DNA from 2 places in the Paenibacillus andongensis genome. Region 1 is predicted to be linked to the other one. Evidence: riboswitches for the same ligand, from Rfam matches in the RefSeq annotation. Region 1 holds a riboswitch; the other holds the start of a gene.
The links. A riboswitch is a leader RNA that binds a small molecule or an ion and turns the genes downstream of it on or off. The one in region 1 is predicted to bind ZMP and ZTP.
Positions count from the first base shown of each region.

Region 1 (4,213 bases):
TTGGAAGTCCAATATTCGTGGTGTTGATCTCAATGACCAATTCCCAGCACACTGGGAAGAAGAGGCATTACGTAGAGAGAAGACAGGGCCTAGTGAGCGCGATTACGGTGGAGAGGCACCGTTAACGGAGCCTGAGGCAGCAGCATTAGCTCAATTTACAGAATGCCATGATTTTGAGCTTGTCGTAGCGCTGCATACCCAAGGTAGGGAGATTTATTGGAATTATCGCGACTATGAGCCGCCGGAATCTGAGGCACTTGCTGAGCGGCTTGCCATAGCGAGCAACTATGAGGCGGTTAAACTAACGGATAGTGACGCGGGTTACAAAGACTGGTTCATCCAACAATTTCGTAGACCCGGTTTTACTGTTGAAGTAGGATTTGGGGTAAATCCCCTGCCTGTGGAATCCTTCGCATCCCTCTATGAGGAATTGGTTCCGATCCTATTAACAGCAATGGAATTTTAAAATTTGCCATAGACAAGTACAACGAACTTGAACATGCTTCCCAAGAACCGTTCCGCCCAGACTTCATATACTGAAGGAAGGAAACTGTTGGGAGGCGTGGATATGGCACCACCTAAAGGGAAAGGCAAGGCATCCAAGAAGAAAGAACTTTCATCCAGAGTACAATACACGATGAGGCTTGTGGAGTCGTCCACATGTGCGGTTTGTAAGACACCGTGCACAAGAGGACTTCGGTATTTGGCCATGATGTCGGAGCCAGGAGCCGTCGGTAAAGGCGTTCCGTGTATTTTGACAAGAAGAAAAGTCAACTAATGCAAAAGTCCACGCCCTGTTATCTAAGGCGTGGACTTTCTTCATTGCGGGATATGTTCGCTTGGAATGGAACACTTATTTTCTATAAACCGAATTTGATTCTCAAGTCGATTCCGATGCTCTTCTTGTTCTTTGTCGGAAGAGGCTGCTTGCCCTTGGAATTGTTCAAGTTCTTGTTTTAAACTATGCAGGTCAGAGCCCGCATTCGCACAGTCATAATTGCTTTCTAACTGATCGAGCATATATCGGCCTCCTGAAGTGGAATATCGTTATTTCTTGCCTTTCTTGTTGCTTTTTTGATCTGTTGTACGTGTCGTAGTATTTTGTCTGGCGTGCCCTTGCTGCTTATGATCTTCTGACATTTGGTTGTTCACTCCTTAAAATGTAGGATTTTGGGCGGTGCGAGATTATTATAAGCATTCGGCTGAATTTGATACGATAAAAATGAGATACCCGAAATAATTCTTTTTGAACATAGAAAAAAGCCCCGCGAGCGATTAGAAATCGTTCGTCAGGGCTATGTGCGATGAAAGAGTATGGATTAATGGTTAGGTGGTAGCAATTTATCTTCTAAGGATTGTTTTACCTTCTTGATTGCATCTGTCTCTAATTTGTGGTTTTGGTTAAATTTAGTGCCTGTCAATGCAAGCGCTTCCTTAACAGTCATTTCTACACGAATTAATTCTTCACCTTGCGGGATTTGAACGGAATTGTTGGGCATTTGTATCACTCCTATGTCAACTTTTTGAAGTGGAAACCTTGATTTGACGCACTTTTAATATAACACACCATGTTAGGTTAAGCAAGGGTTATTAAGACCTATTTTAGAAAAAAGAATGTCGGAACCTTAGGTTAACATTTTGCTTTTTTCGGCAGCAATGACAGTGTGTTTGAGCAGCATCGCAATGGTCACCGGGCCAATTCCGGCTGGTACAGGTGTAATAGCGCTAGCTTTAATGTGACAAGCCTTATAATCAACATCGCCAACATTCCCAGCATTGTACCCGGCATCCATTACGATTGCGCCTTCCTTAATCCATGCTCCTTGAATAAATGCAGGTTTACCAACTGCTGCAACGACAATATCAGCCAATCCGATGATGAGGGGGAGATTCTTCGTTTTCGAATGGCAAATGGTGACGGTTGCGTTTCGATTCAGCAGCATAAGCGATACGGGTTTACCTAGAATAGGACTCCGGCCAACGATTACCGCGTGCTTGCCTTCAATTGGAATCTGATAATAATCGAGAATGGATAGAATGGCGGCTGGCGTACAGGATGGAAAGCTGGCCATTCCAAAAGCATTTTGAGCAAAGCCCTGCATGGTTACACCATCCACATCTTTTTCGATCTGAATGGCTTCAAACGCGGCTCTTTCATCAATATGATGTGGAACCGGATGCTGCAATAAAATACCATGGACCTGAGGATCCGCGTTTAATTGTTGGATTACAGCAATTAGCTCCTCTGTTGTAGTTGCTTTATTGAGGTGGATTCGTCTGGAATCAATGCCTAGCCGCTTGCATGCGCTGCTTTTCATACGTACATAGGTTTCGGAAGAAGGGTCATCGCCAACAAGTATCGTAGCTAAACATGGTAAGATTCCTTTTGCAGTCAGGTGCTTGATTCTTTCGACTAATGTTTCTTTCATGCTTTTCGCGACGCGTGTACCATCCAAAATTAATGTTTCAGCATTCATTTTACCCTCAACCCTTCATTTGTTTGTAAAAACACAAAGAGGTAAGGGGGATGAATCCCCCTTACCTCTGCCCAGGCGTACGGCTGTAACATCAATGTGCTTCCTCATGGGTATCCATGCTTCGCCAGTCACACATCAACTTTTAATTGATCTAATCATAATGGCAGGTTATGGAATATGCAACTCTTAAAATGTTTACGGGTGTTTTTGTTTGTCTTGAATAACCATCAACCATAACAACGGATTTCTACAATCTCTGCCCGTTCCGTCCCGTTCGCGGCTTCAACTACCACCCGAAGTCGATCAGTCGTCACAGCTTTCGGCAACAGATGAACATGATTGCGCGTATGATTATCGAGCCCTTCAGCCACTGTGGTCCAGTCACCGCTGATGAAGGCTTGAAGTTTATAGTCTTTGACCAGTTCAGGAATGATCTCGAATTCCGTCCGATGATGATGCAAATTAATTAAATCTTCGTTCACATCATCATTGAAAGTGAGATGTACGCTGCGAATCCGCACTGTCTCTGGCCAACTGACTTCAAGCCATTCAGACTGAGAGACCTCAAGGCCAGCCGACGACCATAGGTGAGGGCCTCCGTAAGGACGCTTATACCCATCGGCAGCTTTATCGGCTGCGAATGCGGAAGTGGGCGAGAGCAGACGGAAGCAGATTGGCTTCCGAATGAAGGCATGCGCGCTCCAATCAATGACCGGCTGATGATGATGCATATCACCGAAATCTACGGCATTTGCTGATGCAGCATCATGCTTGAAGGAAAGCACGCCCGTTTGTGGTTTGGCGGATAGATGGACGGAAAGCGCAGGGTTGCTTCTGAGAATGACAAAAGCGTTCTGAGCGGCTTCAGGATGCCAAGAAAGTGCAGCATTTACCCATTGCTGAGTACCCTTAGCGACTGCTATTTGAATGGACGTCACCTGTGTATGGGGGACGTAGTTCTGCGGCTTCCCAGTGCTCCAGAGCTCGACTGTAAGCTCCGTAGCTTCCGAAGCATCCAGCAGCAGCTCAATGCCGTCAATGAACGGATCTGCCGGCACGAGAAGCGCCACATGCGCGCTGAGCGGCAGCACCGACGCAGATTGCTCAAGCGCAAGTCGCGTCAAGGTGCTGGACGCTGTCATTTCAGCGCGGAGCACGAGGTCTGCTGCATCCGCGTTCTTCAGACCGAGGACGGCTGCATCCTGTCGAAGCAGCGTCTGCTGAAGCTCGCTCAAGTGGCTGCTGTGCAGCTCACGGGGGGAGATGCCCTTTGCCGCGCAGAGCGCTGCTCCTGTGCCCGCGGCTTCGCCTATGACGGCACATGTCGCCATGACGCGCGTCGTGCCAAAGGCCACGTGGGACGCGCTGATGTTGCGTCCCGCCATCAGCATATTCGTCACGTTGACGGAGTAGAGAGAACGGAACGGGATATGGTAACTGCCGTCCATATGCATATGTTTAGATCCTTTGGCTGTGGCATACATCCCCTGCGGTGGATGTAAATCGATGGACCAGCCGCCGAACGCGACACGGTCTTCAAACAGCTCCTGTGCGATGATATCGTTCTGATTCAGTACGTAGTCTCCAACAAAACGACGATATTCCCTTTTCCCCGGAATGGAGCCGATCCATTCGAGCGTCAGGTTTTCACTCTCGAATTTACCGGAATTTTTGATATAATCCCAAATGCCGTAGATGACGGAGGACAGCTCATCGCGGATTCGCTCATTTTCATG
Region 1 is NZ_CP104467.1:5,704,073-5,708,285, reverse strand. Features, by position in the region: gene NYR53_RS25605 (M14 family metallopeptidase) at 1-466, shown strand, start outside; gene NYR53_RS25600 (hypothetical protein) at 569-778, shown strand; gene NYR53_RS25595 (hypothetical protein) at 820-1,020, opposite strand; gene NYR53_RS25590 (hypothetical protein) at 1,320-1,499, opposite strand; gene NYR53_RS25585 (bifunctional 5,10-methylenetetrahydrofolate dehydrogenase/5,10-methenyltetrahydrofolate cyclohydrolase) at 1,626-2,477, opposite strand; ZMP/ZTP riboswitch at 2,540-2,619, opposite strand; gene NYR53_RS25580 (FAD-dependent oxidoreductase) at 2,705-4,213, opposite strand, start outside.

Region 2 (4,213 bases), 2.0 Mb from region 1:
AGGTCTGCCACCATCCTTTCGTCAACAGCCCCTGGACGGATAAAAGGGTAAAAAAAAAACCGACTCCAGAGAGCCGGCCTGAACCTATTTTGGTACAAGAATTAATAAGTTAACCCTGGGTAGAGCGGAAACTGAGCTGTCAGGTCTTTCACTAAACCGCGCGCTTTCTCAAGAACAGCTTCGTCTTTCGGGTTTTTCAAGGTAAGTCCAATCACTTTCGCGATTGTTTTCATCGCTTCTTCATTCATTCCACGGGATGTTACTGCCGGTGTACCTAGACGGATACCACTAGTAATGAACGGACTTGTTGGGTCAAAAGGAATCGCGTTTTTGTTTGCTGTAATACCGATTTCGTCTAGAACATGTTCAGCGTCTTTACCTGAAATGTTCAAGTTGCGCAAATCGATCAGCATCAAGTGGTTATCTGTACCACCGGAAACAAGGTTAATACCTTCAGCTGTTAAAGCAGTCGCCAATGCTTGCGCATTGTTGATTACGTTTTGTCCGTATGTTTTGAAATCTGGTTGCAGAGCTTCACCGAAGGAAACAGCTTTTGCTGCAATCGTATGCATCAAAGGACCACCTTGGGTACCAGGGAAAACCGCTTTATCGATCGCTGCTGCCCAAGATTTGCGCGTAAGAATCATACCGCCGCGAGGACCGCGAAGTGTTTTGTGCGTTGTAGTCGTTACGAAATGTGCGTGCGGCACTGGGTTCGGATGCAAACCAGCAGCAACAAGACCCGCGATATGAGCCATATCGACGAAGAACAACGCGCCCACATCATTAGCGATGGAAGCCAATGCTTCGAAATCGATCGTGCGCGGGTAAGCACTTGCGCCAGCTACGAGCATGCGAGGCTTGTGTTTGAATGCAGCTTTACGAACATCGTCGTAATCAATGCGGAAATCTTTTTCGCTTACGCCGTAAGCTACGAAGTTGTACAGAATACCGGATGCATTCACAGGGCTACCGTGCGTTAAGTGACCACCGTGTGCCAGGTTCATACCCAGAACCGTATCTCCAGGGTTTAGAGCTGCCAGGTAAACAGCCATGTTGGCTTGTGCACCGGAATGCGGTTGAACGTTCGCGTGCTCAGCACCGAAAAGCTCTTTTGCACGATCGCGAGCGATATCTTCTACGATGTCTACGTGCTCGCAGCCGCCATAGTATCTTTTGCCTGGGTAGCCTTCTGCATATTTGTTCGTTAGCACCGTACCCATAGCTTCAAGAACAGCTTGGCTTACGATGTTTTCGGATGCAATAAGTTCAATTTTGTCACGTTGACGGGCAAGCTCAAGGTTCATGGCTGCTACAATTTTAGGATCTTGTTTGCTCAAAAAGTTTGTCATATTAAATTCCTCCTACAGGATAGTCTTATTTGTTAAGTCTTTATTCATTGAGGTAATGACTAGCAATCCGCATCAGGTGCGGCTGTTTGATAGAGTTGTTCCGCTTCATCAAGTAGGTATACAGCTCTTGTACCGCCAATCAGCTTAGGCCGAGTAAAAGCCATCGTTACATAGGCATGGCCAATGTACGTTACTTGCGGTCTTGCTGGCACAGCAACAGGGCGCAGATGCATCCCGATGAGCGTGCTGCCAATATCGATTCCGGCATGTGCCTGAATCGTCTCTACAACGACCGGCTTCGCGAAATGCCGGTACGCATAGGAGGCCATCGAGCCTCCGGCCCTTGGCACCGGAATGACAGAGACAGGCTCAAGCTGAGGTGAATGCGATAGCAGCTCTTCCTCAATTACGATCGCACGGTTCAAATGCTCGCAGCATTGAAAGGCTAAGTGCAGCCCGAACTCGATGCTTATTCGCTGCGCCGTTTCAAAAATCGGCTTAGCCGCATCCAGCGTACCCGATGTACCGATCCGATGCCCGAGAATTTCACTCGTACTCGTTCCGATAATCAGAATTTGACCTGATCGTAGATTGCCGACTTTGACCAATTCCCGAAGATTCGTTTCCAAAGCCTCGGCAACATTAGAAAGAATGGAATCTGTCATCATGATCCCTCGTTCCTATGGGTGCAGTGTGAAACGGTCTTCGATACTTTGCACTTTGTTAATGCGATTCTGGTGACGAACACCTTGGGAAAACTCGGTTTCGAGCCAGATTTTCACGATTTCCTCTGCAACACCTGGTCCAATAACTCGTTCACCTAGGGCAAGCACGTTCGTATCATTGTGCTCACGCGTCGCTTTTGCTGAAAAAAGATCATGCACAAGTGCACAGCGGATGCCCGGAACCTTATTCGCGGCAATCGACATCCCGATACCCGTTCCGCAAATCAGAATACCTTTGTCAGCTTCACCTGAAACTACTTGCTCGCAAACTTGAAGCGCGTAGTCGGGATAATCGACCGAATCTGCACAGCTGCAGCCATAATCGATGACTTGGTGACCTAATGACTCAATAAAAGGAATGATAACATCTTTCAAACGATAGCCTGCATGATCAGCACCTAAAGCAATTTTCATGAATAGAACGCTCCTTTGCTTGTTCGAATTCGACCATCCTATTATATCCCAAAGCTCACCAGAAAACGAAAAAAAGAGCGGACACGCTAGAAAACGCGCGTTGCTCTTTTGCCCAGGCGACCGGCCGTATAGCTCAATGCTCCACTGTGGTTACTCCCACTCGTCGCCAGTTACATTGAGTCTTGATTGGTACCTTTATTTTATCGCATTCTACCCCATGTGTAAAGATATATCCTCAATTCGTATATCTAGAACCTGAGTTATTTGGAGTCTTCATTTCGTGCACGTATTTTCTGAACCAACTTATCTAAACTCCTGCTGATCTCCTCAGCCGTTTGTCGGTAAATCTCTATGGGTCCTCCGAACGGGTCCGAAATATCAAAGTCAGGAATTGCATGTTCAAGCTTGTAAATACGGCTTCTTTCTTCTATAGACACTGCTTGGGAAAGAGCCTGTTTGAGCTGAAGCTCCGTAACGAGCTGCTCCCTTTCCTCAATCGCTTGTAAAATATGAGCATCATCCTCGACGTACTCTTTGAGCGTAAAAGTTTTCTCAATCGCTCCCGGAAACCGCTGTATGACAGTACGCTTATGACCCATCGTCATCGTCAAAATGAGATCAGCCCAATTCACTTCAGACTCTTGGATCGCCAAAGAATGAATGGGCTCCTTGAAGCCCGCTTCCTGTAAAAGCGATTCACTATTTCGGGAGATTGGACCGCCCGTCACCGCGGATACCCCTGCTGAGCGAACCTCCGCCGCAAGCCCTTCTTGGTGCACCCTGATACGCAGCAAACCTTCTGCTAATGGACTGCGGCACGTATTTCCTGTACAGACAAATAGAATTCGCAACATGATTCCCTCCTCCTTAACATAAGCATAAGCTAAGACGAAAATTGTCTTTACCCCTATTGTATCATAGTAAAAACTTGATCCCAAACGTGAGCAAAATAAGCCCGCCAAACGCCTCGCCATACTCACCTACCCAACCGCTGACCCGCCTGCCAACTAACAAACCGGCGATGGAAAGCAAGCCCCCAAACAGACCAAATATCAGCACCGTCAGCACAATATCTGTAGCAAACATACCTAGGGATACACCAACAGAGAATGAATCGATACTGACACTAAGAGAGAAGATCGTCAGGCCCCATACGGACCTATGATCAAAAGATGTCGCTTGTTCTCCACGAATCGAACTATATACCATATGCGAACCCAGCAGAATGAGTAAACATCCCCCAGCCGCTGTAGCGACATTTCCGAGCAGCAATGAAACATATTGCCCCATAAACATACCCATCAAAGGCATGAGAACGTGAAATAGTCCAATCACCATGCTAATTTTCATAATATCAATCAAACGAATACCCTTCATCCCTATGCCAATCCCTAAGGAAAAAGCATCTAGGCCCAAAGCAATCGCCATAATAATAATTGTTACCAGCTGCCCAAATTCCACCCCAGATGCGAGCATAGCGCTATCCCCCTTGTCCACGTTTCTCTCTCAAGATATGCGGACAAACAGGGAATCATGCTAGCTAAACACGTACAAGCCGATGACCGGCTGCTTTACGAAGTCGATTCATAATCGCAAGGCCAATCCCCGTTTCTGGACAACCCTCTGCAGTAATATATTGAATGCCTTTTTGATCAAATTGCCTTAATGCAGCATAAAGATCATGAGCAATTGTTTCCGGTTGCGATAACGAGCCGCAGGCAA
Region 2 is NZ_CP104467.1:36,516-40,728, reverse strand. Features, by position in the region: gene glyA (serine hydroxymethyltransferase) at 102-1,352, opposite strand; gene NYR53_RS00195 (TIGR01440 family protein) at 1,412-2,017, opposite strand; gene rpiB (ribose 5-phosphate isomerase B) at 2,033-2,491, opposite strand; ZMP/ZTP riboswitch at 2,595-2,675, opposite strand; gene NYR53_RS00185 (low molecular weight protein arginine phosphatase) at 2,752-3,345, opposite strand; gene NYR53_RS00180 (manganese efflux pump MntP) at 3,407-3,967, opposite strand; gene NYR53_RS00175 (L-threonylcarbamoyladenylate synthase) at 4,032-4,213, opposite strand, start outside.
Region 2: linked by a shared signal. The riboswitch ahead of rpiB (ribose 5-phosphate isomerase B) and the one ahead of NYR53_RS25585 (bifunctional 5,10-methylenetetrahydrofolate dehydrogenase/5,10-methenyltetrahydrofolate cyclohydrolase) in region 1 are both predicted to bind ZMP and ZTP.